4 regions of the Alkalibacillus flavidus genome follow, and region 1 is predicted to be linked to each of the others. Evidence: riboswitches for the same ligand, from Rfam matches in the RefSeq annotation. Region 1 holds a riboswitch; each other region holds the start of a gene.
What was found. Region 1 has a riboswitch for S-adenosylmethionine ahead of ABID56_RS08835 (methionine ABC transporter ATP-binding protein). Riboswitches for the same ligand answer to the same signal wherever they lie in the genome.
Positions count from the first base shown of each region.

Region 2: linked by a shared signal. The riboswitch ahead of ABID56_RS00240 (5-methyltetrahydropteroyltriglutamate--homocysteine S-methyltransferase) and the one ahead of ABID56_RS08835 (methionine ABC transporter ATP-binding protein) in region 1 are both predicted to bind S-adenosylmethionine.
Region 3: linked by a shared signal. The riboswitch ahead of metX (homoserine O-acetyltransferase MetX) and the one ahead of ABID56_RS08835 (methionine ABC transporter ATP-binding protein) in region 1 are both predicted to bind S-adenosylmethionine.
Region 4: linked by a shared signal. The riboswitch ahead of ABID56_RS10855 (hypothetical protein) and the one ahead of ABID56_RS08835 (methionine ABC transporter ATP-binding protein) in region 1 are both predicted to bind S-adenosylmethionine.

Region 1 is NZ_JBEPMX010000008.1:79,685-87,389, forward strand. It holds gene ABID56_RS08820 (YuzK family famiily protein) at 2-142, opposite strand; gene ABID56_RS08825 (MetQ/NlpA family ABC transporter substrate-binding protein) at 378-1,238, opposite strand; gene ABID56_RS08830 (methionine ABC transporter permease) at 1,299-1,967, opposite strand; gene ABID56_RS08835 (methionine ABC transporter ATP-binding protein) at 1,957-2,985, opposite strand; SAM riboswitch class I at 3,089-3,194, opposite strand; SAM riboswitch class I at 3,284-3,392, opposite strand; gene ABID56_RS08840 (TlpA family protein disulfide reductase) at 3,489-3,917, shown strand; gene ABID56_RS08845 (thioredoxin family protein) at 4,495-4,827, opposite strand; gene ABID56_RS08850 (toprim domain-containing protein) at 4,829-5,188, opposite strand; gene gcvH (glycine cleavage system protein GcvH) at 5,266-5,649, opposite strand; gene ABID56_RS08860 (arsenate reductase family protein) at 5,719-6,078, opposite strand; gene ABID56_RS08865 (acyl-CoA dehydrogenase FadE) at 6,185-7,705, opposite strand, start outside.
Region 2 is NZ_JBEPMX010000001.1:43,398-51,102, reverse strand. It holds gene ABID56_RS00275 (N-acetyldiaminopimelate deacetylase) at 1-643, opposite strand, end outside; gene dapD (2,3,4,5-tetrahydropyridine-2,6-dicarboxylate N-acetyltransferase) at 728-1,447, opposite strand; gene cbpB (cyclic-di-AMP-binding protein CbpB) at 1,517-1,969, opposite strand; gene trhA (PAQR family membrane homeostasis protein TrhA) at 2,103-2,741, shown strand; gene fadH (2,4-dienoyl-CoA reductase) at 2,969-3,736, opposite strand; gene ABID56_RS00250 (metallophosphoesterase) at 3,902-4,780, shown strand; gene ABID56_RS00245 (SCO family protein) at 4,901-5,494, shown strand; SAM riboswitch class I at 5,558-5,657, shown strand; partial or broken gene ABID56_RS00240 (5-methyltetrahydropteroyltriglutamate--homocysteine S-methyltransferase) at 5,735-6,839, shown strand; gene ABID56_RS00235 (PLDc N-terminal domain-containing protein) at 6,887-7,087, opposite strand; gene ABID56_RS00230 (hypothetical protein) at 7,216-7,569, opposite strand; gene ABID56_RS00225 (aminotransferase A) at 7,644-7,705, shown strand, end outside.
Region 3 is NZ_JBEPMX010000017.1:29,093-36,797, reverse strand. It holds gene ABID56_RS12505 (O-acetylhomoserine aminocarboxypropyltransferase/cysteine synthase family protein) at 1-1,217, opposite strand, end outside; gene metX (homoserine O-acetyltransferase MetX) at 1,230-2,267, opposite strand; SAM riboswitch class I at 2,358-2,470, opposite strand; gene trhO (oxygen-dependent tRNA uridine(34) hydroxylase TrhO) at 2,547-3,521, opposite strand; gene ABID56_RS12490 (C45 family autoproteolytic acyltransferase/hydrolase) at 3,706-4,746, shown strand; gene ABID56_RS12485 (methyl-accepting chemotaxis protein) at 4,930-6,993, opposite strand; gene ABID56_RS12480 (alpha/beta hydrolase) at 7,141-7,705, opposite strand, start outside.
Region 4 is NZ_JBEPMX010000012.1:12,825-20,529, forward strand. It holds gene ABID56_RS10850 (hypothetical protein) at 1-596, opposite strand, end outside; gene ABID56_RS10855 (hypothetical protein) at 840-1,214, opposite strand; SAM riboswitch class I at 1,368-1,472, opposite strand; gene ABID56_RS10860 (diacylglycerol/lipid kinase family protein) at 1,515-2,405, opposite strand; gene ABID56_RS10865 (TetR/AcrR family transcriptional regulator) at 2,577-3,194, shown strand; gene ABID56_RS10870 (ABC transporter ATP-binding protein) at 3,212-4,105, shown strand; gene ABID56_RS10875 (ABC transporter permease) at 4,105-5,706, shown strand; gene ABID56_RS10880 (CBS domain-containing protein) at 5,767-6,285, shown strand; gene ABID56_RS10885 (FixH family protein) at 6,328-6,789, opposite strand; gene ABID56_RS10890 (amidase) at 6,932-7,705, shown strand, end outside.

The DNA.
Region 1 (7,705 bases):
ATTAACGATGAATCATTCGATCAACTTCTGACAACATCATTTGTGATTGTTGGTATTCTTGTTCACGACGTCGTTCAACAGCCAAGCGGTTTTCTAATTTCTGACTATACTCCTGATAACCAATTCCATGTGACTGTTGCATCGCTTTCTCCATATCACTCGTGTAGTTCATGTCAATCTGTATAATGACTAAATCATCCTTTCATTTTGTTTACATGTATTATCATAACACGCCTTATCTTCTGTCAAAAATCGCATATAACGCCATTGAAAAACAAAAAGAAGAGTATGAACAGTTCCACTTTGCTCATACTCCTTCTCTTTATAAATCGTCATAAATGCTTTAACATATCGCCAAATGCTTTGAATTTGCTGAATTATTCGTTAACTGGTACAACCGCACCGTCGTATTCTTCTTCCATGAACGTTTGAATTTCATCTGAACGAAGAACTTCCACTAATGTTTGAAGCGTTTCAGAATCTTCATCTTCTGCACGTGCAGCAATCACGTTCGCATATGGTGATTCAGAACCCTCAACGATTAACGCATCTTCTGTCGGTTTCAAGCCGCCTTCAATCGCATAGTTTGTATTGATCGCCACTAGTGCATCTTCTTCACGCTTATAGTTTTCAACTAAAAATCCTGCTTCAATACTTGCATCGAAGTTTAAGTTTTTCGGATTCTCTACAACATCATCTACTTCTGATGCTACAGGATCAACATCTGGGTCTAATTCAACAAGACCATGTTCTTGTAATAAGGAAAGGATACGACCATGGTCAGCAACTGAACGACTCATAATCACGTCTGTACCTTCTTCGACATTCTCAATATCATCAATATTTTTTGAATAAATACCCATCGGCTCGATATGAATACCGCCAAGGTTAACGAAATCATAACCAGCTTGTTCTTTTTGATCCTCTAAGTAAGGAATGTGTTGGAAATAGTTCGCATCTAACGTACCATCTGCTAACGCTTCATTCGGTAAAATGTAATCTTGAAACGTTTCAATCGTTAAGTTAATACCTTCTTCTTCAAGGAGTGGCTTCGCTTCTTCTAACACTTCAGTGTGTGGGACTGGTGTTGCACCAACTGTTAATTCAACTGGCTCATCACTGTTTCCGTTACTACCTTCATTACTACTATTGCTGTTACCATCAGCTTCGCCTGTTCCACAACCAACTAAGACGATAGCTAGTAATACTGTTCCTAAAAAGAATAATGTTTTTTTCATGTTAAAACTCCTCTTAAATTTGTTTCTATAATTTATCTTAACGAGTCCAATACTCATTAATTAACGGTGATCGATTCGTTTTGAAATCCAATCGCCAAGGAATTGGAAAATGAATACAATAACAACGATGAAGATCGTACAAGCTAAGACGACATCGTTATTTCGACGTTGGAACCCTTCCATATAAGCAAGGTCGCCTAACCCGCCAGCTCCAATCACACCGGCCATAGCGGTATAACTAATTAACGCAATCGCTGTAACGGTAATACCAGAGATAAGAGCTGGCATTGATTCTGGCAATAGCACTTTAAAAATAATCGTACGCGTTTTTGCACCCATCGCTTTTGCCGCTTCAATCACGCCTTTGTCAACTTCTTTCAAGCCAATCTCAACGAGTCTTGCATAGAAAGGTGCTGACCCTACAATGAGAGCTGGTAATGCGGCATTCGGCCCACGAATGGTGCCGAGTATAAAGTCTGTAAATGGGAATAAGAGTAAAATTAAGATAATAAACGGAATCGCACGCGATACGTTAACGACAGAAGCGACAATCGAATTAAGCGTTTGGTTTTGCCACAAATTCCCTTTAGCCGTTAAATATAGCAATAGTCCGAGTAATATACCGAGTACAAATGTGCCGAATACTGAAATGAACGTCATATAAAGCGTTTCATATGTGGCAACCCACATTTTATCCATTTCGACGTTTGGGAATAAATTACTCAACATGTTTAATCACCTCAACTTCTACACCTGTCGACATGACGTAATTCATCACGCTTTCAATCGTCTCGGGCTCTCCTTGGAATTCAACATAAAGCGTGCCGTAAGCCCCTTCTTGGGTCGGCGAAATCGAGCCTTGTAAAATGTTCACGTTGATATCAAATTGCTTCGACACATCACTGATCAACGCGCGTTTCGCATTATGTCCAACAAAATGTAATTTCACCACTTCGGAATGATCGTCAGATGTTATAAATTCTTTTAACTCATCGACCGACCCTTCTTGTGGGTTTAATTGTTGGACGAATCGTTTCGTCGTTTTCGATTGCGGATTCATAAAGACATCCAATACGTCCCCTTGCTCGACGACAGTCCCTTGTTCCATGACCGCAACACGATGACAAATCTTCTGTATGACGTGCATTTCGTGCGTAATCAAAATAATCGTTAAATCTAATTTTTCATTAATCGAAACGAGCAAGTCTAAAATGTCATCGGTCGTTTCAGGGTCTAATGCTGATGTCGCCTCGTCGCATAATAACACTTTCGGGTCGTTCGCTAGTGAACGAGCGATGCCAACACGCTGTTTTTGCCCACCACTTAGTTGCGATGGATACGATTGTTCCCGCCCTTTTAAACCGACGAGCTCGATTAATTCAAGTACTTGGCTTTCGCGCTCTGCCTTTGGAACCCCAGCTATTTCAAGTGGGAATGCGACATTTTCATAAACGGTACGTGACCAAAGTAAATTAAAATGTTGAAAAATCATCCCGATCTTTTGGCGTTCTAAACGTAATTGCGACTTGCTTAAGTCTGTCATATCTTGGCCATTTAAAATGATTTCACCGTCAGTCGGATCTTCCAATCGATTAATTAAACGAACAAAGGTACTTTTACCAGCACCGCTATAACCAATGACTCCAAATATATCACCCTTCTCTATATTGAGTGACACATTATCAACAGCTTGGACTGTTTGATCTTTTGTTTTAAACGATTTCGATAATTGTTTAATCGATATCACAAGCGTTCCCTCCTCGTTGTCAGTAACAAATCGTTCAAACATAAAAAAACCTTTCTGCCATATAAGAGAACAGAAAGGTTTGCAAGATGATTAACCAGTCGTTCTCTTATCTTTCAAAGCACATGCTTTGAAGGAATTAGCACCTATCATGACATCATGACGGTTGCCGGGCTTCACAGGGCCTGTCCCTCCACCTCTCTGGATAAGAGATTATGTTTTAATTCATTATCACGTTAGTCTATTAATGTATTGCTGAATAAAAAAACTTCCTTGTAAGAACAAGAAAGAGGTTTACTCCGTCTTATCTTACAATGCCTTCACATTGCAGGAATTAGCACCAATTATGAGCTTGTCATAACGGTTGCCGGGCTTCATAGGGCCGTTCCCTCCGCCTCTCTGGATAAGAAGTTCATTATTCAACTTTCAATGAATTGTATGTTAGCATAGGTATAGAAGAAGGTCAATTGTTTTTAAACAAAAAATTTTAATAAAGGACTGAGAGTATGAAAGCACCCATGTTTGAACTTCCGTATTTAGACAATCCGCATGAAACATTTAATTTAAATGATTATATTGGCAAGAAAGTGATTATTTTAACATTTTGGGTATCTTGGTGCCCTGATTGTTCTCGTGATTTACCGAAAAAAGAACAGTTTTATAAAACGATGCGCCACGACAACATCGAAATGGTTACCATCAACGTGCCTGGACGCGAACGCGATGAATCAGAAGCACACAAGTTCCAAGAGCAATTTTTAACACAACCTGTTTTGAAAGATAACGGTCGTGAGGTGTATGACCAATACGAGTCTGACGGTGTTCCTACAACAATTTTGATTGATTTAGAAGGTAACATAGTTGGGCACTTTGGCGATCAAGACGATTTCGTTGAAGTGATTAAAATCGTCGGCGACTATTTCCCAGCTCAATAATGTGAAACGAGGTTGGCACAAAGCCTAATTAAACAAAGTAAAACCCGAACAATTTTAATAAAATAAATTGTTCGGGTTTCCTGTTTGAATGACGCTTCATCAAAACACTTCGCTTGGTTCTTCGTGACATAAACTCAACATCGGCTCTGCTGGCGCAATCGCCGTGTTTCCTTTACCGGGGCACGGCTCGAGCCAGGCAACCTCATCGAATATGCTTCCTTGCAACTTGCACCGAGGAAGCCTGCTTCGAAGCGATACGAGAAGACGCAGGTGCATCCCTCGGGGGACAAAGGAACTTCGGCTAAGTACCGGACGTCCTGTCCGAACGCCGAAGTGACCCACGTCCTGTGCGCCTTCGTGCTGTTCCCGTGACGACCCGGACGGTCTAATGTCGACGTTGGTCACAAAAGCTGATTTCATAAGCTTCCTTGACTAATTCTGCGCCGAGTACTCGCAGGCGCAGAATTAGTCGACCAGGCGTCTACGTGTTTTGATTCCGCTTCATTAGTGCTTAGCTGAAATGATATCCAATCATTCGTCTTTTGCACAATTTAATGCCCTTCTGTCCCAGCCTTTTTTATGATGTCTCCGTTTTCTCAATCACTAAATACGGACCCATTTCTTTTAATAAATACGGCACGGAATGAAAGGTATATAATCGCTCAACCGCTTCACCTTGCTTCACAACGAGTAAACATGGCACACTCGTGATGTTATATTGTTGCATGAACTCAGGTGCTAGTGTCGCATTCAATTCATAAAATTTTTCATCGCCTAACGTTTCTTCGATATAATGTAGCATGCGTTTTGCCACTTTACACGTTCCACAAAACGGGCTGTTCACGAAAACAATATGATGTTGTTTCTTTCCGACCATGAATTGTGCCTGTTTACCATCTATTTCTTGCATGCTATTCCGACCCCTTCAGAAATTTAACCTTTACTTTAAAATTCGCTGCTTGTAATACTGACGCTATCACATGTTCCGGTGTATCTTCAACTTGTCGGTATTTTGCATCGACGTATAAATTTTGGGCATGGGATAATTCGTGATTTAATTGTTTTCTTAATTTTTTACCTGGTTCATCCGTATCGGTAAAAATATAAACATCTCGATCCAATAGATCGTAATTTTCAATCATTTCATCGATCGCAAACGGACTCACGGTTCCAAACGTACAGAGAATGGCTTCATCATGTTCTAAAACCGCCTGTAATTTGCGACGGTCTTGTTTACCCTCAACAATTAACACGCGTGATAATGTATCCATTATTGGTCACCTAAATCTATTTGAAGTTACAAAAGACTGACCTTTAATAAAGATCAGCCTTCTTGTTCTTTATGGAATTATTCGTCATCAACCATTTGTTTGTAAGCATCAACATCCATTAGTTTGTCCAACTCGGATTTGTCTGATACTTCAACGACAACCATCCACGCTTGATCATGTGGTGATTCGTTGACAAGCTCTGGGCTATCTTCTAATTCGTCGTTCACCTCAACGACTTTACCAGAAACAGGTGCATACAACTCAGATACCGTTTTAACAGATTCAACACTACCGAACGGTTGATCCAATGCTAGCTCGTCCCCTTCTTCAGGTAACTCAACAAATACGATATCACCTAATTCATCTTGGGCGAAGTCAGTAATCCCGATACGAACGCGATCACCTTCTTCTTTGACCCATTCGTGTTCTTCAGAGTATAGATATTCTTTTGGTAAACTCATGTGATCCCCTCCAATAATTCAAATCATATCTTTATCTTACAATAAAGCGTCGTTCTATGCATTAACAAGTTATGAATTCCATGTTTCATTATATGTTTCTTCTTTAAAACCGACCGTTACTTGGTTCCCATCTGTCGCAATAGGACGCTTCAGTAGCATACCATCAGAAGCGAGTAATTTGATCTGTTCGTCTTCTGACATTGATGGCAAGCGGTCTTTTAATTCTAGTTCACGGTATTTCTTGCCAGATGTGTTGAAAAATTTTTTAATCGGTAATCCACTTCGGTCGATAATTGTTTTTAATTCCTCTTCACTCGGTGGATTGTCCACGATATGGACAGATTCATATGTAATGCCATTATCATCGAGCCATTTAAGTGCTTTACGGCACGTTCCGCACTTTGGATACTGGTAAACAGTTAAACTCATATACATTCTCCTTTCAGTAATTGAATTTTAACATGAAACATAGCTTGAGATGGAATGAAATGAATAGAAAAGCCGCACAGCCTAAGCTATGCGGCTCCCCTCATGTTTAAACAACATATTTCTCTTCGTCGACTAGGTATTTCGCAATTTCGCGTTTTTTCGCGATGACATTGACGTGATCGCGACGAGTTAATTTGCGTAAAGCGGACAACATCATACGTAAGTTATCGCCCTCTTCAACAGCAATTAACGTTTCTTTCGCATGCGCTTCAATATCATTTAACGTCTCTTCAACGAAGACTTGCGTATAAAGCAATTTCAAGTGAGCTTTCTCTTCACCGTCACGCGCAATCGCTTTCGCTGTACGTAACACTGCCGACTCCATATTATAAATATCTGCTGCGATATCGGCAATATTAGATAACAACTCTTGCTCATTTTCTAGTTTATCTTGATATTTTTGCGCGGCAATACCAGCTGCGAGTAAACCAATCTTCTTCGCATTACCGACTAAATATTTCTCCTGCGCTAACGCTTCATCACCTGGCGTTTCTGGCATCATCGACATGAGTTCATTTTGTAAATTCGTCGCTTTTTCGAGTAATGGTAACTCGCCTTTCATCGCTTTCTTCATAAACGTTCCTGGCACGATCATGCGGTTAATTTCGTTCGTTCCTTCGAAAATACGATTGATACGAGAATCGCGGTAAATGCGTTCAACCTCGTATTCTTGCATGAAGCCATAACCACCATGAATCTGCACCGCTTCATCGGCCGCGAAATCGAGTAATTCCGTCGCTGTATATTTGTTCATCGAGCACTCGATCGCATACTCTGCAATTCCTTTAGCGACTTCTGACCCGTCATTTAATTCTTCTTTCGATAATTGGCCTAAACGCGATTCGAATAAACCGACCGTACGATATACAGCACTTTCGTTAGCGTACGTTTTCGACGCAACGCTTGCTAGTTTTTCTTGAATTAACGGGAAGCTTGAAATTGGCGTTTGGAACTGTTTACGTTCATTCGCATAACTCGCTGCTAATTCAAGTGCACGCTTCGCACTACCGACACCTCCAATAGCTAACTTGTAACGTCCAACGTTTAAAATATTAAAGGCAATTACGTGGCCGCGACCGATTTCGCCTAAGACGTTTTCAACTGGAACTTCTGCATCTTCTAGTACTAATGTACGTGTTGAAGACGATTTAATCCCCATTTTCTTCTCTTCTGGTCCTGTTGATACACCAGGGAATTCACGCTCAACAATAAATGCTGTAAATTGTTCGCCATCAATTTTCGCATAAACAACGAATACATCAGCAAAAGCCGAGTTCGTAATCCACTGTTTCTCACCATTTAGGATATAGTGCGTGCCCGCTTCGTTTAATTTAGCCGTCGTTTTCGCACCTAGCGCATCTGAACCAGAACCAGGTTCCGTTAACGCATAAGCAGCAATCTTTTCACCTGTCGCAAGTGACGGTAAATATTTTTGTTTTTGATCGTGGTTACCAAAGAACACAATTGGAAGTGACCCAATGCCGACGTGTGCGCCGTGCGTGATCGAGAAACCACCTGCAAGTGACATTTTTTCTGTTACGAGTGAAGACGTGATTTTATCAAGTTC
Region 2 (7,705 bases), on a different contig from region 1:
GCCCGACGACTTGTTGCACTTGCATGTTAAAGGCACTCGCCGCCATCATCATATCTTTCGTTTCATGTGGATACGCGGCATGACCACCTCGACCGTAAAAATCGATAAATAACTCACTCGTATTCGCAAATAATAAGCCCGGCTTCGAGCTCACGGTACCAACTGGCCCTTTCGGATCGACGTGAAGGGCGAAAACGTAATCTGGCTGATACGACTGCATCGGCTCACTCGCTAACATTGGCTCTGCTCCGCCAGGCCCTTCCTCAGCTGGTTGGAATAAAAATAACACGTTGTTCGCTGGTCGATGATGCACGATGTCCGTTAATGCCCCAAGTGCAATCGTCATATGTAAATCGTGGCCGCATGCGTGCATTCTACCATCATGAGTCGATTGAAACGGTAAGTCCGTAGCTTCAGCAATTGGCAACCCATCAATATCCGTCCGGTACGCCACCGTTTGATGGCCTTCTGTTCCTTCAACATATACAAAAATTCCCGTTTCCCACGGCGTAATCGTTATATGATCTTGCGGTAATGACTTGATATACTCTAATAAATACGCTTGTGTTTTATATTCTTGAAAACCCAACTCTGGAATTTGGTGCAGATCGCGTCGAATCGTCACCCACTGTTCACTCGTCATCATCGTCATCCCTTTCTTTATAAAAATAAAAGACAGAAAAGCGGAATTGCGCTTAATGTCAATTCCGCTTTCACTGTCATCTTTTTAGTTATCTAGCTTGCGTAACTCTTGTTTAATCTCTGTCTTACCACGCGTTTGGTCGTCCATTTCTTTAATCTTCTTAGCCGGTGTACCTGCGACTACTGTGTTCGCTGGCACGTCTTCTGTCACGATGGAGCCCGCTGCCACAACAGCACCTTCACCAACTGTGACACCTTCTAAAATAACCGCATTTGCACCGACAACCGCACCGTCTTCTACGACGACAGGTTGTGCAGATGGTGGCTCAATCACACCTGCTAAAACTGAACCTGCTCCGATATGGCAGTTTTTACCGACTGTCGCACGACCACCGAGTACAACGTTCATGTCGATCATCGTACCTTCGCCGACAACCGCACCAATATTAATCGCAGCACCGAGCATAATGACAGCACCATCACCAATTTCAACTTGGTCACGGATAATCGCACCTGGTTCAATACGTGCATTCACATTTTTTAAATCAAGCGTTGGAATCGCTGAATTACGACGATCGTTTTCAATCACGTAGTCATCGATCGCTGAAGCGTGTTTATCGAGTTCACCTTCGACGACGCTCCATTCACCGAACAATACGCCAGCATTACCTGTAATAAACGCTTGCACATCTTCGTGAAAATCCACTTGATCTAGGTTGTCACCTTTCACATATACTTTCACAGGTGTTGATTTTTTCGCGTTCGAAATAAAATTAATAATTTCGTTTGCATCCATTTGATTCATGAGTTCAGCCTCCACTTCATTTAGTTACGTTTTTAATGTATCAACGTGTTAATGTACTTCACAAGATGTTTAAGAACTTTTTTGTCGCGATTGATAAAAGTCATTACGATACTCTTTTAGCAATTGACGACGCGTAATAATGCCTTGCATTTCGCCGTCTTCATCCACGACACAGACAAAATTATAATTAATCAGTTCATGCAGTGCTGCTTCAAGCGTATCATCCATCAATAAACGCGGCGCTTCAGCATCCATCACATCAACGACGGTTAAGGTTTCTAACTTTTCTAATTCAATGCGTTCGACGCCAAACATCGCTTCAATGATGTCTGATTTGCTAATGACCCCTTCAAATGTCCCTTGGAAATCCAACACTGGTACAGCGTTATAACCTGTTTTCGTTAAGACGAGTAACGCGTGTTCTAATGGATTGCTATTTTGGACGTGGGCGACTTTTTCACCGTCAACCATCATATCTTTCACAAGAGTTGTCGCTAGATCAAACTCTTTTTCTTCTATCATGATTCTCCTCCTCATAAACGAAACCAATCTGTCTCGTTTCCGAAAACCATTTTAACATAAAAATTCACCGATGAATAATGTTTCGCGACAGAAAAAATTCGGCTATACTAGGAAAGTAGAAATGAGGGGTTAGATGTCATATACCTTTACACCAAAGGAAGAGAAAATCAACGCATGGACGCACGGACTCGGCGCTGTACTGAGCTTAGCTGGTCTCGTGATTTTAATTGTCCTCGCGTCATTACACGGTAACGTTTGGCAAGTTGTGTCTGTGACCATTTACGGTGCATCGATGTTGATCATGTATTTATCATCAACGATTGTACATAGTTTAAAAGCGGGTCGGGCGAAAGATTTCTTTTTGTTTCTCGACCATTCTTCTATTTACTTATTTATTGCCGGCACGTATACACCGATTTTTCTCGTGTTGTTGCGAGGGCCGATCGGTTGGACGTTGTTCGGTGTTATTTGGGGCGTCGCGATATTAGGGATTATCTTTAAAATCTTTTTCGTCCACCGATTTATGGTCGTCTCGACGTTAATTTATATCGTGCTCGGATGGTTTATCGTCTTCGTCTGGGAACCTCTTGCAGCTGCGATGGATGTGACCGGGCTTGTCTATTTAATCGTGGGCGGGATTTTATATTCTGTCGGCAGTATCTTTTATATGTGGCGTGGGTTCCCATACCATCATGCGGTTTGGCACTTATTCGTGATCGGCGGCAGCGCATTTCATTTTTTCGCGATTTTGTTTTACATTGTCCTCGATTAGCACACACGTCAGTTATTAAATAATTACCTTGACTTATCGAATAACTGCGCTGACTTATTCAATAATTCCAGCGATTTATTGAATAAATTTAAGCAATGCGCTCATTTATTTAATAAATGCCGATAGTTATTTCAAAACTTAAGCAAGTTATCTCAAAAATCCGAGCAGTTATTTAAAAACTAAAAGAGCTGCGGCATCTATAAACAGTGCCGCAGCTCTTGTTATGGTTAAAACGGGTATTGATTGAGCGACTGACCGCCATCAAGTGTGATCACTTCGCCGTTCATGTATTTTGCTTTATCTGATAGCATGAAAAACGCTAATTCGGCAATTTCTTCGGGTTCGCCTAAACGTTCTAACGGCACCGATTTGATCGTCCGTTGTGCCGCTTCTTCTGATTCCCATAACTTATCGGCACCACCTGTTCGGTCGATCGGTCCGGGTGCAATCGCATTAGCGCGAATACCGTAACGACGCCCCCATTCAACTGCGAGCGTGCGTGTCATCGCAAGTACGCCTGCTTTAGCTGACGCTGAATGAATGACACCAGGCCCGGCATCCCACGCATACGTCGCGACCATATTAATTATCGTCCCTTTAATATCGTGTTCGATCCAATACGTGCCGACCGTATGACTACAATAATACGTGCCATTCAACACGATATCAATTACCGCATTCCAGCCGTTAGGCGACAATTTTTCAGCAGGCGCGATAAAATTACCTGCTGCATTATTGACGAGGTGATCGATCCGACCGAACCGCTCATGCACGTCTTGCACCATTTTTTCAACCTGTTCAATCTTCCTGACATCCATCGAAACGGTCATGACCTCTCCTGTCGCGTCTTGCTGGATGTCGTCTTGAGCAGCTTGCAACTTCTCCTCATTCCGTCCCGTGATGGCGACATGCGCCCCTTCTTTCGCGAATTTTTTCGCCATATACATCCCCATACCGCTCGAACCGCCTGTTACAATCACAACTTCATCTTTCATGTTAGACCACCTTTTTGTTCGACTTTTTAAAATGAATGAATATTCATTCGATTCATTCCTTATTGTAACGGATTGATGACGTTTTTTCAAAATCTTATGACATCCTCCTAATCCTATGCGCATCGTGCTATAATAACCTTACGTTATATAAAAGGATGACTAACTATGGGGAACAAGATGACACGCAGGTCGTTTTTAAAAAAATCAACGATCGGGACATTAAGCGCAATTGGTGCCGCTTACGGTGGTTATTATTACGCTCATGATATCGAACCACACTGGCTAACCGTAAAAGCTGACACAATTGAATCAAACCGCTTACCATCAGCTTTTCATAATGTCAAAATCGTCCAATTAAGTGATACACATCTAGGCTTTCAAGTCACGCTAGATGATATGGATAACATTGTGCGCGAAGTGAAACGGCAAAACCCTGATCTCATCGTCTTTACTGGCGACTTATTCGATAACCCATCCGACGTTTCTGATTCTCGTTATGAAAAACTCATCCCGATTTTATCGCAATTAAAAGCACCGCTCGGGCAATATTGGATATACGGCAATCATGACCACGGCGGATACGGGACAAATCCGATTCGCGACGTAATGAATGCAAGTGGCTTTACGTTACTACAAAACGACACTGTGACCCTTGAACGTGAAGGTGAGACGATCACTTTGTCAGGAGTCGATGATGTCTTATTAGGTGACCCTAAACTCGACGGGCTTATTTCAACCAATCAAGAAAACGGTTATCATATCTTACTCTGTCACGAACCCGATTTCGCAGATAATGTGGTTGATTACCCATTTGATTTACAATTATCAGGACATAGCCATGGCGGACAAGTTCAAATTCCGTTTTACGGGTATATCATCACACCATTACTCGGTCAGAAATACGTCGAAGGCAAAACGACGATCGGACAACGACCGCTTCAACTCATAACATCACGCGGACTAGGAACGACGCGCCTTCCGTTTCGCTTTTTGTGCCGGCCGGAAATTAATACAATCACGCTTAAAACAGCGCAAACGGAATAGTCAAGAAATTGTAAAATCATTCACGGTCTTGTCACACTAAATATTTCTTTCCCGTGTTAAAATATGGACAACAAAACATCTTACGGTGTAAATCCTATATAAATTGGAGTTGATGAGATCATGAAACGTTTGAATCATGTCGTGATTTATAGCGTCCTTGCATTCATAACGATTCTCACAGCCTGTAATGGCAGTTCTGCAAGCGAATTGGAGACGGAACTTGATGTCGATGTAGAATCATTTGAATATACAAATCAAAATAACGAAACGGTGAGCTTGTCTGATTTAGAAGGCACTTATTGGGTGGCTAACTTTATTTTCACCAATTGTAATACCGTCTGCCCACCAATGACCGCGAATATGGCTAGTTTACAGGAAGAAGCCAATAATGCTGACTTAGACGTAAGATTTATCTCGTTCTCCGTTGACCCTGAAGTTGACGACCCAGACAAACTAAAAACTTTTAGCGAAAAATACGATGCTGATTATAGTAACTGGGACTTTCTAACGGGCTATTCGCAAGATCATATAGAAAGTTTTGCTGCGGATTCATTTAACACATTAGTCTCTAAAGTCGATGGACAACCACAAGTGAATCACGGCACGTCTTTTGCCTTAGTTAATCCAGACGGTACAGTCATTAAAAACTACTCCGGCACGAGCAAAGAAGCGATGGATGACATATTGAACGATTTAAAAACAGTCACACAATAATGTCATCTATCATTGACATTGCTAAATAGACAACGTATGACAACATTTAATCAATTGAATACATTCTTATCGAGAGAAGTGGAGGGACTGGCCCTTTGAAGCTTCAGCAACAGGTTTTCATAACACTGTGCTAATTCCAGTAGCAACGGCTAGAAGATAAGAAGAGAAATCTATGAACACAAAGCCTCTTCTTATTTTAAGAAGAGGCTTTTTTAAATTTCACAAAGTAAGGGATTTATCATGACAAACGAAACGATTCCATTCCGCGCTGACCATGTCGGCAGCCTATTAAGATCAGAGCGACTCCATCAAGCAAGAGCAGACTTAAAAGCAGGTCAGATCAGTGCTGATGGTTTGCGGCAAGTTGAAAATGAAGAAATTAATCGCATCGTCGACAAACAAATTGAAATCGGGTTACAAGCCGTGACAGACGGTGAATTCCGTCGTACATGGTTTCATTTAGACTTTATGGAACTTTTTAATGGTATGGAAGGCTACGTTCCTGATCAAGGCTACCAATTTGCCAATAATACGAAACCGAACGCTATAACGTCCGTAACACAGGACCTATTTCATTTAACCCTAATCACCCTTTATTAAAGACTTTAACGATTTAAACGAGATCGTCGATGGGCGTGCTGTAGCCAAGTTAGCGATTCCGATTCCGAATCAGTTTTTTAACGCAGGTATTCAAAATGAAGACATTTACCCTGATATTGAGACGTATGCTGACGACATTATTCAAGCTTACCAAGATGCGATTCAAGCATTTTATGATGCTGGCGTCAGGTATTTACAATTTGATGACGTCTATATCGCCGGCTTATCAGCGCCTGACATTCCATTTAATGATGGGGCACATTCGCGTGAGTATTTAATAGATTTAGCGTTACGTGTCGTGAACGGCAGTTTAAAATATAAGCCTGATGACCTTTACGTTACCACCCATTTATGCCGCGGCAATTACCGGTCAACTTGGGCTTTTTCAGGCGGTTATGATTTAATCGCGCCGACGTTATTAGCTCACGAAAACGTCGACGGGTTCTTTTTAGAATATGATGATGAACGGTCCGGTGGTTTTGAACCGCTGAAACATATTCCAAAAGACGGGCCTCGTGTTGTTTTAGGCTTATTAACCTCTAAAGACGGCGCTCTTGAAGATCGTGACACCGTGATTAGGCGTGTCGAAGAAGCGTCACAGTATGTGCCACACGACCAGCTACGCCTCAGCCCGCAATGTGGCTTTGCATCAACCCATCACGGCAACGAATTAACCGAAGACGAACAATGGGAAAAGTTGCGTTATATCGTTGGTTTAGCCAGTGACATTTGGGCGAATGAATGACACCAAAAAAGCGACCACGGCTCATCCTCCCGTGGTCGCTTCATCCATCAATCATTCCGAATGACTAAATACACAATGAATCCTAATACAGGCATAAACAATGTCCCAAATAACACAATCATCGCGTATTCATTGCTCTTACCTTTTCGTTTCGCATCTCGATACGACCAGATACTGGTCACTACATTCAAAACGAATAATCCTAAGCCAAACAATAAAAACAACAGTAAAAACACATCACTAAACATCGTCTCTCCCCTCTCCTCACACTATTATAAATAAATGTCATTAAAGATAAAAGATGTCTAGTGAAATAAATTGACACCGTATATTTTGACCGTATCAATTCTATGATAAACTTTAATCACTATGTCATTCATATATTACGCTTAGCTTGATGTGTTTGCCCGACTCTAGTCAAGACGTACATACTAGCACAATAGGTAAATAATCCACATCCCGCTATAAAGCTGGCGAATGCAAGCGTTGTTAAAACGGTATTCATTTGTAGGGTGTCACTAGCGACTTGTTGGTGAAATTGATTCACAGCGATTAATACAACCATAAACAACGTCGTAACACTCATCCAATAGGCTAAACTATAAGTTAACACTTGTCGTAACACACGTTTTACAACATATGTGATTGTTAAATAAATACTGGTTAACAGTATGAGCCATAGACTAATCATAGGCCAGTACGTCAAACTGAAATCGATCCACGCTTGCATATGCACCACTCCCTTATCTATAGCATAAGCAGCGTGCCTACGATTTAAACATTATCATAAGGTGGTCAACAATCATGGAACAATACTTAAACGAAAACGTTAAAAATTTAGCAATCTCGGGAATCCGTCAATTTTT
Region 3 (7,705 bases), on a different contig from region 1:
AAGCGAATTAAATCTTCAGTTACGCCAGATGCTTTGCGTTCTTCTTCATTTAACTGTTGATGCGTAGTACTTGCTGGATGAATAATTAAACTTTTCGCATCACCGACATTAGCTAAATGCGACCATAATTGAGCGTTATCAATTACAGAAGCACCTGCTTCTTTTCCACCTTTGATACCAAACACCACAATTGATCCAGCACCTTTAGGTAAATATTTAGCCGCTAATGACTGTGATGGATGGTCATCTTTTTCTGGATATAGCACCCAATCAATCGCTGGATGTTGATCTAAATATTCGACAATGCGATGGGCATTCGCAACATGTTCTTTCATACGCACATGTAATGTTTCAAGCCCTAGCGCTAATTGGAAGGCATTATATGGGCTTAATGTCGCCCCAGTATCACGAAGCACTTGAACACGCGCCTTCGTAATAAATGCGGCCTCAGGTAGTGCTTCAGCATATACAATGCCGTGGTAACTCGGATCAGGTTCCGTAAAGCCCGGAAACTTTGACGAATTCCAATCAAATTTACCAGCATCAACTAACACACCACCTAGTGTCGTGCCATTGCCACCTAACCATTTCGTTGCTGAGTGTACGACGAGGTCTGCTCCATAATCGATTGGACGAAGTAAATAAGGTGTCGGGAATGTATTATCAACGATTAATGGTACACCTGCTTCATGCGCAATCTCTGCTACTTTTTCTATATCTAATACGTGTAAACCAGGGTTTCCAATCGTCTCAGCAAACACCGCTTTCGTATTCGGTGTAATTGCTTGGCGGAAATTTTCCGGTTCAGTTGGATCGACAAAGTGTGTCGTAATGCCATGCTTCGGCAATGTCGTTGAAAATAAATTATATGTGCCTCCGTATAACGTAGAAGCTGCTACAATCTCATCTCCTGCTTCAGCTAAATTAAAAATCGCACCTGAAATCGACGCCATACCACTGGAAAAAGCTAAAGCACCAATGCCTCCTTCTAACTGAGCCACTCGATCTTCAAACACTCCGACTGTTGGGTTGCCAATACGTGAATAGATAAAGCCCTCTTCTTGTAAAGAAAATAAATTTGCTGCGTGTTCTGTATGATTGAACTGATAAGAGTTCGTTTGATAGATCGGTAATGCGCGTGCTCCCGTTGCTGGATCTGCTTCTAAACCACCGTGAATTCCAATTGTTTCGACTCGATACTGTTCTTGATTACTCATATTAATCGCTCCTTATTTATCTATTTGTTGAAGGACCTTTTCAACTTCTGGTCCCCAATGATCAAATTCAACTAAAAATCCATCATGACCAAATGCTGTATCAACATGTATATAACGGGCTTCCTTATCAAATGCTTGAAGATCTTGGATAAATTTTTGGATATCTTCTGGCGGATATAACAAGTCATGTTCAAAACCAAATGCATATACAGGGACTTGCCAATCAAAAAATATTTGTTCTAAATCACCCTGTCCTCGACTAAGATCATGACTGTTCATCGCCTCTAACAAAACTAAGTAACTATTCGCATCAAAACGTTCGGCAATTTTTTCTGCCTGATAGTTTAAATAATGCACGACTTGATATTGATCACCATCGTGCTCTCGGTTAAACCGCGATTGGAATAACGGCGCAGAACGATAGGTAATCATGCCAATCGAACGTGCTAAACCAAGTCCGTCTTTCGGGATTTTTCCTTGCTGCCAATTAGGATCTTGGCGGATCGCTTGAGCCGAAATATGATTAAACGCGATTGCGTAATCACTGAACTGAGGAGTAATTGCTAGTGGAATAATCGATTTAATAAACCACGGATACATCACCGCCCACTCCAGCACTTGCATGCCCCCTAATGAACTTCCCATAACAGAATGGAGTTGATGAACACCTAACTTTTTTAAAGCTAAAAATTGAATCTCGACTAAGTCACGGACTGTTAAAGTCGGAAAATCAGCACCATATATCTGGCCCGTTTCTGGACTTAGCGATAAGGGCCCTGTAGAGCCATGACATCCACCTAATGTATTAAAAGTGATCACCTCATATTGATCGAGATCAACATAACCTCCTTCATGGATTAACCCTCGCCACCATCCAGGGGAATCTTCTGTACCTACTGTGATATGATTGCCTGTTAAAGCATGGCAAACGAGGATGATGGGTTTACCTTTTGTTCCAGCGCGTTCATAAACAAGTTCAATTTCTTCAAGAAACGTCCCTGACTCTAACGTCACGTTCGGAATAGCTACACGATCAGTGACTCGGTTCATATTGCTGTCATCCTTTCGCTTTCAAAACCATAAAAAAACCTCCCTATCTTTTAAAGATAGAGAGGTGTAAATAGACGAATCCATTTGTCTCTCTTATCTCCCAAAGCAAATCATTCGCTTTGCTGGAATTAGCACCTTTCAAACCGTTGTTTGAAGGTTGCCGGGCGTCGTCGGGCCAGTCCCTCAGCCACTCTTGATAAGAGTTTAATTTGTTATACAATTTTGTTAATTTGATTATATGCACCTTACCATGCCGTTATACGAACGTCAACAAAAAGATTAAACTTCTTGTTTTTTCGATGCTTCAATCTTCGCTAATTTAGCTTGGACTTCTTCCTCTGTTAAACCGTGCTCCTCGATATAACGGTTGCGAGGGTGCGTACGGCATTCAGGTGAGCAACTTCTTAAATAAAAATGCTCGTTCTCTTCAGAGGAAAGAATTTGTTCGTTACAGTCAGGATTTGCACAATTAATATAACGTTCACATGGTTCACCTGTGAAATAATCGCGGCCGACAACATTATGTTCAACCTGATTGATCGGCACTGTAATGCGCTCATCAAACACATAGCATTGACCGTCCCACAAATCGCCTTTCACTTCAGGGTCTTTGCCGTAAGTGACGATACCACCATGTAATTGTCCGACATCATCAATGCCTTCTTCTTTCAACCAACCAGTGAATCGTTCACAACGGATTCCACCTGTGCAATACGTTAAGACACGTTTACCTTCAAGCATGTCTTTATTTTCTTTAATCCATTCAGGTAATTCACGGAATGTACGAATATCCGGACGAATTGCGCCACGGAAATGACCGACATCATATTCATAATCATTTCGCGCATCGAGAATAATCGCATCATCACGCTGCATTTCTTCGTAAAATTCTTTCGGATCGAGGAATTCAGCTGTGTCTTCGATCGGCGACACATCCTCTTCTTCATCCAAACTTAAATTAACGATTTCGTCGCGATGACGGACGTGCATTTTCTTAAATGCATGATCGTCCGCTTCATCAATTTTGAATTCCATGTCCGCAAAACGTGGATCTTCACGCAAAGCTTCCATATACTTATTCGTTTGTTCAACTGTACCTGAAACGGTTCCGTTCAACCCTTCCTCAGCAACTAAAATCCGACCTTTTAATCCGAGGTCGAAACAGAATTGTAAATGCTCATCACGGAACGTTTCCGGATCGTCAATTGGAACGTACTTGTAATAAAGCAATACTCTGTAATCCTTGTTAGACATAATGACCACCTTGCTTATATATTTTTTATTTATTAATTAGCTAAATTCATCAACACTGTATTATATAATATCATAGCCATTTCAGCAACGAAATCAATTTGCGTAAGTGTTCAAAAGCGTTCACATTTAAAAGTTTTCTAGTCCGTGATAGAGTTATGTTTGACAGTGAAAATGAGGTGATACGATGAAGCCAATCGAAAGTCATATTGTTCAATACCGTGGCAGTCATGGCGATTTCGGTTTTGAACAAGGGCAAGCTTTAAAAGAGTCGAAAATCATACATAACCGCTTGAAACATTGGAATGTTAGACGACCGCGGTTTCACATTAATATTGAAGAAACGAAACAAAAGTTCATGGATTTCGCCCCGCAAATGTGGCGTGAACTAGAAGGGTTGCGCGACGGGTTAGAGATGCCAATGGAAGATGTGCTTCGCGATTTTGGAGGATACCGCGTTGAGATCAATCGAAGTGGCTGCTCGATTTTAACCGAGCGTGATTATATGATTCGTAACTACGATTACCACCCGCAAACGTATGAAGGACGCTTCAGTTTATTCCAGCCTAACGATGGAGGTTTAGCGACAATTGGGCCGACATCACGATTAACGGGACGCATGGATGGCATGAATGAACACGGACTCGTCATGGCTTATAATTTCACACACCGTAAAACGCCTGAAGATGGATTTGTCTGTTACATGATCGGACGGATGATTTTAGAAAATTGTCGTAACGTCGAGGAAGCCAAGCAATTTCTACAAGAAGTGCCACACCGAAATGCATTTAGTTATATTTTGCTTGACCCAAATGGTGAAACATATGTTGTAGAAGCAAGCCCTCGTGGCGTTGCAGTAAGGGAAGCCAACGTCTGTACGAATCATTTTGAAAAACTGACGAGCGAAAACCGTCACCATTTAGTCGATTCCTACAAACGACAAGAGGCGATTAATGACCAACGTTATCCAAACATGCCTGCCGATATCGCCTTTCAACTCATGAATGACCGCGATGGCGGTATCTTTGCCGATAACTACAAAAGCTGGTCCGGCACGATTCACACATCAGTCTATTTTCCAAAAGACTTAGGCGTCTGGTTCGCACTCGGTGGTGACGCTGAGGTAACGACGTTTAATTTCGCCGATTGGTTAAGCGGTGAAGATGTTGAACGAACAACCATGCACGGCGAAGTCGACACCGATCTACCCTTCGCACATATGGATTAACAGATGTTGCCGTTTCAATCGATTGTTAGACAATCTAACTACTTTATCTAACAATGTTAATTCAATGTCTAACAATCCAGCTACTTTATCTGACAATGTCAGCTGATTATCTAACAATGTTCCGACATTGTTAGATAATCTTACCAAAAACAAGCTGTGGGCATGCCCACAGCTTGTTTTCACTTACACTTTAAATTTTTTCACTTCATCGCGCAATTGGTCAACCAGGCCAACTAAATGTGATGCGTGTTGATCCATTTCATCGATACTCGACAATTGTTCTTCGGTCGAAGCTGAGATCTCTTCTGCACTCGCTGCTGTTTCTTGACCAGAAGCTGATATTGTCTGAATCATTTCACTTAAATCCTCTTTACGCGCTTCCATATCTTCAGAATATGACATCACACGTTTTGCATTTTGGGCTAAATTGTTCACCGCTTCATTAATTCCATCAAAAATACGTTGCGTCTCCTTAACTGCGGCTTCATTTTCCTCGGTAAACGACTGTGTTTTCTTAATCGAATCTACAGCCACTTGTGATTGTTCTTGAATGTTTGTCACAAGTCGATTAATATCTTCTGTCGTTTTAGACGATTGTTCCGCAAGTTTTCGAATTTCTTCTGCAACGACAGCAAAACCTTTACCATGTTCACCTGCACGCGACGCTTCAATCGACGCGTTTAATGCTAGCAAATTCGTTTGTTCTGTAATTTCTAATATATGTTTCGTAAACTGACTGATTTCTTGGGCAAATGAATTCATCTGATGCATCACTGAAGATGTTTCATTTGTCGCGGTTTTATTCTGTTCTGTTTTATTAATCAAATCGCCAATCGTCAATCGACCATTTTCGCTCAACTGACTCATTTCACTTGATTTCTCATCAATACCTTTGTTTTCTTTGACGACTTCTGTAATGTTATCACTCAACTGCTTAACTGTTTCTTGACCTGTTTCAAGTTGATCAGCTTGTTGAGTGGTTCCGTCTGCCACTTCTTGTACAGATGTCGCAACTTCATTCGCAGCCGTTGACGATTCTTTTGTATTATTCGACAACGTATGAGATGACTGACTAATGGAATTCGTCACATCGTGAATGGTTTCGACTAATCCGCGGACGTCACCTTTCATCGTTTTCATTTGATTAGCTAACAGACCGAACTCGTCCGAACGTTTAGTCAGATGTTCTGGCACATCTGACGTGAAATCACCATCTGACATTTCCGCTAATTGATCATTCATCGCATAAATCGGGTTCGTTAACCGTTTCGCATAGACATAAGCAATGATCACGACAATAACAGCTATAATCACAGTCACAATAATGAGTGTCGTATTCACACTATCTATTTGCCCCATTAATTCTGAGCTTTCCACAACAGCTAAATACGTCCAACCACTCGATTCAGACGTGTATGTATTCACGTAATGATTAACGCCATCAATCGATGTTTCAAAAAATGTATCATTGATATTATTTATATCGGAGACTTCCTCAATCCCTAATTCTGAAACATTTTGGAAACTCATTGAACTATCATTCGGATTAGACAACACTGTCCCTGTATCTTCTACAAGTACAACATAACCAGTCTCACCGATCTCGACGTCTTCAATAATAGACGTCAAACCACCCAAACTCACATCTGCACCTTGTACACCTATCGTGTCACCTTGTTGGTTTTGGATCGGAATCACTGAACTAATAATCACTTCATCATCGGCTTCCCAATAATAAGCATCTGTTAACGTGACTTCATCCGGATTTTCCATCGCTTGCGTATAATAAGGTCGTTCACTCGGATCATAACCAGCTGTCACTTCCCCTTCTGGATACTGAATATAACCACCGTCAGTTGTCGCTAAATAAGCATAGCGAATCTCAGGATGTGTTTCGGCATAGTGCTCATAAATCTCGAAAATTTCTTGTTCGATGCCTCCACTAGTCGATGAATTCAGTTGCTGTGGCTCATCTGTATCCACATACGATTCAATCGAATCATCTGCTTGCATGACCGTCTCATTCGTTGCAAGCATATTCGTATTTTGCTTCACAACATCAAAAAACAATTCAATCCCTTGATCGACTTGTTGAATTTCTTGTGACGTCGCATTCTCAAACTGGTCCTCAATCGTATTACTCATTAAGTAATTCACGAAAAAGCCAAGCGCAATTAATGGAATTAACGCTATCAGCAAGAAAACAGCTAACGTCTTAAAACGAATGCTTGATAATTTTCCTTTCACGCCATATCCCCCTGCTTAGTATAAATAATCACTTATATCATACTAAACGACTAGGATTAAGTAAACGTTTCCGTCACATTTTCGTGAAAATTGTCGATAACAAAATCCAAAAAAGCTCTGAAGCACAATCGCTTCAGAGCTTTCTGTTTAAGATAACTGCTGATACCAATTCATCGATGCTTTAATTTCGCCTAAGTTCAACTGATGACCTTGGCTTTCCCAGTGTAGAGTCACATCTGCGCCAGCATCCGTTAAGAACGCTTGTAAATCTTCTGATTCTTGTGCTGGACAAATAGGATCATTCGTCCCTGCAGCGATAAACACGCTTTTATCAGTTAAGTCAGGTAACTCAACGCCTCGTCTCGGCACCATTGGATGGTGTAAACTCGCCGCTCGCACAGCATCCTTATAATGGAACAATAAGCTACCTGCAATATTAGCGCCATTAGAATAACCAACTGCGATCACATTTTGTCGGTCAAACCCATAATCCTCAGCTGCTTGATCCAAAAACTCATACAACTCTTGCGTGCGGAAAATGAGGTCTTCCTCATCAAAAACACCTTCTGCTAAACGTTTAAAGAAACGAGGCATACCATTTTCCGACACATTACCACGTACACTTAACACATTCGCTTTTGAATCAATATAATCAACTAATGGTAACAAGTCTTCTTCTGTACCACCAGTTCCATGCAACAATAACAACGTA
Region 4 (7,705 bases), on a different contig from region 1:
TCTTGAGTGAATGATACAGTATAGCGGCCGTCTTCTTGTGTGAATTCAGAACCGTCTTTTTGTTCTAGAAAATCATTCATAATCGTTTGGGCACGCTGTTGTAATTCTTCTTCATCGATTTCCGGCATATCTTGACCTTCGACGTTTTGCATCTCTTGTAAGTCCATTTTGATTAATTTACCTTTAGCTTCTTCAGGGACTGGGAACATCATGCCCAGGCTCTCTGTTAAACTGTCGGTTTTCATATACATCGTTTGGTTTTCAAGATCTTGCAAGAATGGAAGTTTAAAGTCTAACGTAAACGGTGGCATTGAACCGCTGACGTCTAATACAGCTTCTTGTAATTGTTGATTCGAATCATATGTTTGATCCACTTGTAATTCTAAATCGTTAATCACGCTCGTTAATTGATTAAACATCGGGTCGTTCATGTCACCGTTTAATTCAAAATCTAAACTAGATGACGACTGGTAGCTTTCGGCGTTCATAAGGCCATCGAATGCGTCGACCACCACTTCCTTATCGCTGCGACTTTCTCCACATGCTGCTAATAAGACAACGAGTGCAATAACAGCAGTGACTAGAAGTCTTTTCATACTTGTATTCCCCTCTCCTAAATAATTACAACCTAATCATAACATATTTTGACTGCACAAAGTGTTGAAAGTCGTAAATTTATTGCATGATTTTTTATCCAGCTTAAGTTATTAAATAATTCCGCTTAGTTATTTCAAAAGGTCGCTCATTTATGAAATAAATATAAGGAGTTATCTCAAAACTGAAGAGGTGCTATAAATATACCCGCGCTAAAATAGTTAGCGCGGGTGAGGTGCATGCCTTTATTTCTCCCATTCTGCTTTATGAGCATCAGGGTCACGTTCGTTGTGGGGAAGGCCGGCTACGATCGCTTCATAGCGTAAATAATGTTCGAAAGCGTCTGGTCCGAGTTCTTTTAACTTCAAAACAGCATCTTCGGTAATGGTAAAGGTTAGTTGTTCTTTCGCGTTTTTGGATAATGTGAATAAATAATAGGGTTTTGTTTCGTGTTCACCTATTTCATCTAGTACATCGTCACGTTCAGCTTCAACACGACGATGCGTGATAGCCCAATTGTAATATTCTTCATTCAGTCGCTCTTGAAGGACTCGTGCCGCAACGGACACCACTTGGCTCGCATCAGCATGCTTCATATACATCGATTTCGCAAAACTCATTTAAACATCGCTCCTTTTTATCGTGAATGACGACAAATTATCAAGCGATTGATTGGGATGAGCGTCACGTTCGAACCTCCTTTCATCGAATTAGACATAAAAAAAGCCTGTCACTCGGTGATCGAATGACAGGCTTCACTTACCGCTCAATATCACTCATCACCCAGGTGATAGTCACCTGCTGGTAGGGGCACCTTAACGTTTGTCAGGTTGCCGTGGGGTCTTAGAGCCAGTTCTCTTACCCACTCTTGATAATATGTCCACCATTAGTTTAACAAATATTGAATCGAATGTCTAATATTAGTCTTTTTGCACAATAAAGCGTAGCTTTGTCTCGCCAACAGATATGCGAGCAGGCGTCGTGATGTACGTTTCCCCATCGGTATCGACTTCTAATGATTGATCAGATTGGACATTAATCGCCCTCGTTTGGAAATGGCGAATTTGCTCGATTTGTTTTGAACGGCTAAACACATTTTTCAAGGATAGCCATTCTTTAATCGTATTCATATTTGATTCTTCCACGACGATGACATCTAACAAGCTGTCGTTGACTGAGATATCATCTATTGGAAAATGGTGAGTCCCGATAAAATACCCGTTCATCACGAGCAACATCGCTGCATCGATTTCATAGTCTCCATCTTCAGATGTCACATAAAACCGTTTCGTGTCACCTTCTTGGAAAGACTGAATTGCACTTATAAAATAACTTAACGTGCCAAACGATTCTTTTAGCTCTTCATCAATGCCTTCAGACGCATCTGTGATGAGTCCCATACCAGCGAAATTCGTATAGTAGTGGTCATTAATCTTGACAATATCAAAGTCTTGAATTGTATGGTTGTCTAATAGAGCACCGAATTTTTTAAGGTTTTGAGGCAAGCCAAGCGTTCTCGAAAAATCATTACACGTCCCGCCAGGTAATAATAATATCGGTGGCACATTGTCTGTTTCCGCTAACTCATTCACCGCTGTATGTAAAGTCCCGTCGCCCCCGTACAAAATGAGCAGATCATAATGGTGGACTTGGCGGCACTGTTCTTTCAGTTCATCTTCAGCCAACGTTTGGATGAGGCTAATCTCTTTAACGTGCGCCGATAATGCCGGCATGATTTGTCTTAGCATCGCTTCACGTTCTGCTCCATCTTTATTGCCATTGAATAAAAATAATGCGTGACGATATGTCATGTCATTACCTCCCTGTTACCACCATAATTTCCCTTTCTGAAAAAATTGAAACAATATCCTATAACGTTATGGAAATTTATAAGTATGTTAACTAAAAGACAAGTTGACCGAAGTGGTCAGTTGAATTATAATGTGACCAAAGTGGTCGAAACATAAGTGAGGTGATGGTTGTTGAAAGTTTTAGATCAGTTAGATGGCAACAAACGAATGGCTATTATTAATGCAGCGCTTCAAGAATTCACCGAGAAAGGGTTCGACAAAGCGTCCACCAATCATATCGTTAAAACAGCAGGCATAGGAAAAGGAACATTGTTTTATTATTTTCATAATAAACAAGATTTGTTTGATTCGCTCATCGAGTACTGTATCGGTGTCATACAAGATGATTTTTTAGCCCATATTGATTTTACGGAACCCGATTTTATCGAACGGATGCGGCAAGTAGCGCTTCTAAAGTTAGAAGTCCAACATGAACAGCCTTATATGTTTTATTTTTTTGCACAAATGTTAATTCATGAAGAACCTTTGCCAGAAGGCGCGAAGGCTCAAATCGACACGATGCAGGAACGAAATTATGCAGCGTTGTATAACAATGTTGACTTGACGATGTTTCGTGATGATTTAGATCACGACAAAGCAATGGAGCTTATTCGTTGGTCGATTGAAGGGTATCAACAACAATTGTTAGAGCGAATTAAAGGTGAGTCGATTGCATCGCTCGATTTTGCTACCTTAACGACAGAGTTTGAAACGTATTTAAATACACTTAAAACGGCTTTTTATCAGTAAAAGGGGGGGAGACTGTGATGACAGTACTTCAGACGAGTCATTTAACGAAACGCTTTGGGAATGTCGACGTTTTAACAGGTGTCGATTTAGATGTGGGAGAAGGCGAGATTGTCGGGTTTATTGGGCCGAATGGAGCGGGTAAATCCACAACGATTCGAATTTTATTAGGTATTTTAAAAGCATCTGGTGGTGAGGCGAAGATTTTCGGTCAAGACGTGTGGCGTGACGCTGTCGATATTCATAAACGAATTGCTTACGTACCAGGTGATGTGAACTTGTGGCCGAATTTAACCGGCGGGCAAGTGATTGATTATTTAATACGGTTGAGAGGTCAAACAGTCGATCAGGACCGTAAGCAACGATTAATGGACCGATTTCAATTAGACCCGACGAAAAAAAGTCGGACGTATTCGAAAGGGAATCGGCAAAAGGTCGCGCTTGTGGCAGCGTTTTCGGCTGATTGTGATTTGTATATTTTAGATGAACCGACTTCTGGCTTAGACCCGCTAATGGAGCGCATGTTTCAAGAATTAGTGTTAGAGAAGCGAGCGGAAGGGAAAAGTGTCTTATTATCGAGTCATATTTTATCAGAGGTAGAGAAATTATGTGACCGGATTGCGATTATTCGCGATGGGGCCGTGATTGAATCAGGGACGATGAGTGACTTGCGCCATTTAACGCGTACGCATTTGTATGTAGAAACCGATGCCCCGCTTGTTTTGCCTCAATCTGACGGGATTTATGAATGGACGGAAACAGACTGGGGTTATCAATTTCAAGTCGATCGTGACGTGTTGAGTGACGTCATGCAAGCAATCGGTCAAGCAGGTGTGACGAAGATCGAAAGTGCGCCGCCAACATTAGAAGATTTATTCATGCGACATTATGAAGTGGATAGAGGTGACGGTTAATGCGTGCATGGTTTAATCATGTTTGGCCGGTGTTTATGTGGCAATTAAAACAGGATCGCTGGCGTATTGCGATTTGGCTCGTCTCACTAGTCGCGGTCACCGTTTTAACGGCGCTTCTGTTTGAAGGTTTGTACCCGTCAGAAGGTGATCGCCAACGGTTAGCTCATTCTGTATTAAATCCAGCGATCACGATGTTGCTAGGTCCAGCGTATGGCGTCGATCAATATGATATTGGCGCGATTATGGCGCATCAGATGTTTTTATTTACGGCTGTAGCGACCGCGATTTTCAGTATTTTGACGGTGACGAAACACACGCGTGAAGAAGAGTCGCTCGGGCGTATGGAATTAATTCGATCATTACCGACTGGTCGATTAGCGCCGATCATGGCGACTGTCGTGCATCATGTGCTGACGTTTGTCGTCTTAGCAGTCGCAATTGGTAGTGGGTTATCGTTGTTACAGTTTGAGTCAATTTCGGCTGAAGGTGCGTTTTTATACGGCGTCGGTTTAAGTGCAATCGGGTTATTTTTTGCAGCTGTAACGGCGCTTTGTGCCCAATTAGCTGAATCATCTCGGGGAACAGTGGGGCTCGCCTTTTTCGTGTTAATTTCAGCTTATGCGATTCGTGGTTTAGGTGATGTATCGTACGATGACTTGTCGTGGTGGTCGCCACTTGGATGGATTTTGGAAACACGAGTCATGGTCGATAATCGTTGGTGGCCGATTGGGTTAGTCTTATTGTTAGCCTTTGTTTTGACCTTTATTGCGTTATGGTTAAATGCGCGTCGTGATATCGGTGCAGGGTTACTGCCAGCGCGACAAGGCCCTATGCAAGCATCTAGGTGGTTACAGACATCGTTTGGTTTTACCGTGACGATGCAGCGTGTGTCGATGATCGCTTGGGCTGTTGGGTTATTTATTTTCGGTGCAACGTATGGCTCTGTCCTCGGTGAAACCGGAACGTATGTCGCGGAAATTGAACTCATGAAAGAGATGCTCAATATTGAACAACTATCGGGTCAGGCGCTGATCGAGGAATTTGTGTCGATGCTAGCGGTTATTATTACGATTTTTGCGACGGTGCCAGTCGTGTTATCGATGTATCGTCTGACGAAAGAAGAGAAGTTAGATCGTCTAGAGCCTGTTATCGCAACGGCGACATCTAAACAAAAACTGATGATCACTCATGTCGCGGTCGCTGTCATTTTTAGTATTATCGTCGTCAGTGCTGCAGGAATTGGTATGGGAATTTTAGGTCAGATGTCTGTCGATGGGTTACAGTTTAGCGCGGTTTTTGAAACATTAATTGCTTACTTACCTGCTATTTGGGTGATGTTAAGTTTAGCGGCGTTGTGTGTCGGTTTAGGGAAATGGCAATGGATGACGTGGGTGTATCTCGGTTATGCGTTTGTCGTTGTGTATTTAGGTGGTGCGTTAGAATTCCCTGAATGGATGAACCATATATCGCCGTTTGAATGGGTGCCGCGTTTACCGGTCGAAACATTTACACTAGTTGAGGTCATCAGTTTAATATCCGTTGCGATTGTCGTCACGAGTATAGCCGTTATATTATATAGACGGCGTGATTTAACAGGATAATATCTATGTATAATTCGCTCTGTCTAACGCATGATAAACGTTAGAAGGAGTGATGAAATCATGGAAAATGCGATCAAAAATTTAATGAGTTCTAACATTGTATCGGTAACGTCGCAACAATCCGTACAAGAAGCGGCGGCATTGATGGAGCAACATGATATCGGAGCCATTCCCGTTGTCGAAAACGGCCAGTTACGCGGTATTATTACAGACCGCGATATCACATTGCGAGCAACGGCGCAAAATCAACAAAGTAACTGCCCGATTGGCCAATGTATGAGCGACCAAATTGTGTCCGCTGATGCTAGCATGGATGTCCATGAAGCGGCGCAGTTAATGGCACAAAATCAAATCCGTCGTCTTCCAGTTACTGAAAATGGTCAAACGGTTGGTATGTTGTCGATCGGTGACCTTGCACAACAAAATATTTACCGAAATGAAGCGGGCGATGCGTTATCAAACATATCGATTCCGAAAGCTCAGCAAGCGAATGGTCAAGCGCAAGCGCAGGCTTCACAATCAGCACAACAACCGAATCAACAAATGAACGCATCTCAACAAAATCCAGGGATGCAATAATAAAAGAGGCGACCACGTGATAGGTGGTTCGCCTTTTTTTGCTTAGTGATCGTTATGACCATCTTCCGTATTCGAATTAGACGCTTCGCTTAGATCGGCATTACCAACCGCGATCGGCTGTTGTGGCATGGTATGTTGATCCAATGCGGTCACGTGAGCAATCATATAGTAAATGCCGTCGTCTTCAAAGGTATACGACGCTTCATAAACACCTTCTTCGGTAAACGACCCTGTAATCATCTCACTTTGCTCTTTTGATCCTTCTTGCCATACTTCGAATTCAACTTCATCAGCTTCGTTTACATTATTGTTTCCGTGCGTAACATGGGCTGATAGTGTGACCTCACCAGCTTCGACCTCTTGTTCTGTTAAGATCTCTACTTTTAACGGTGTTAACGCATCAGCCTCAGCTGACTCATCGTTGTTCTCAGCATTATCATCTGAACCGCAAGCTGATAATACGAGTAATATAATAGCTATAGCACTGATTATACATCTTTTCATTGATTAGACTCCTTTTCTACTATGACTGATATCTATTTATAATGTATCATGAGTTTAACGTGCTTAGTTTATGTTTCTGTGAACATTTTTCGGAAAAAAGGTGACGAAAACGTGATGAAATGTCGCCGTGTGGAGGGATAACATGAAACACGATTTAACGCAATACGATGGCGTTGGCCTAAAACAATTAATCGATCAACGCGAGGTTACACCCTGCGAAGTCCGGCAATACTTTGCTGAACGAATGAAAAAACTTAATCCGACGTTGAACGCGGTTGTCCATACAATACCTGAAGCGATAGATGAAACGGAATCAGCTGTCGATGGACCCTTATCAGGCTTGCCATTTTTAATTAAAGACTTAAATCCTGTGAAAGGTCACCCGTTGACGAACGGCTCGGCTTTGTTAGACGGTTTTACTGCACCTGAAGATGACTTGTTCGTGAAACGATATCGCAAGGCAGGCCTACATATTCTCGGTAAAACGAACACGCCCGAATTCGGGTTTACGCCAGTAACAGAGCCTCAATTATTCGGTGCGACATACAACCCTTGGGACTTAACTCGTTCACCGAGTGGCTCAAGTGGTGGAGCTGCTGCTGCCGTTGCTTCAGGCATGGTGCCATTTGCGCATGCCAGTGATGGCGGGGGCTCAATCCGAATGCCTGCGTCGATGAACGGATTATTTGGCTTTAAACCATCGCGTGGTCGCACAGCCATGTCGCCATATATTAACCAAATTTCGGTTAATCATGCATTGACGCGTTCTGTTCGTGACAGCGCAGCCTTATTGGACGTTATTCAAGGCGGAACTCAGGCGGATGTTTATCCAACTTTACCTATAGAGCAGTCCTTTTTACAACAATTGGATCAGTATCACAAGCCTTTAACAATTGGTGTATCACTTGATTGGGGT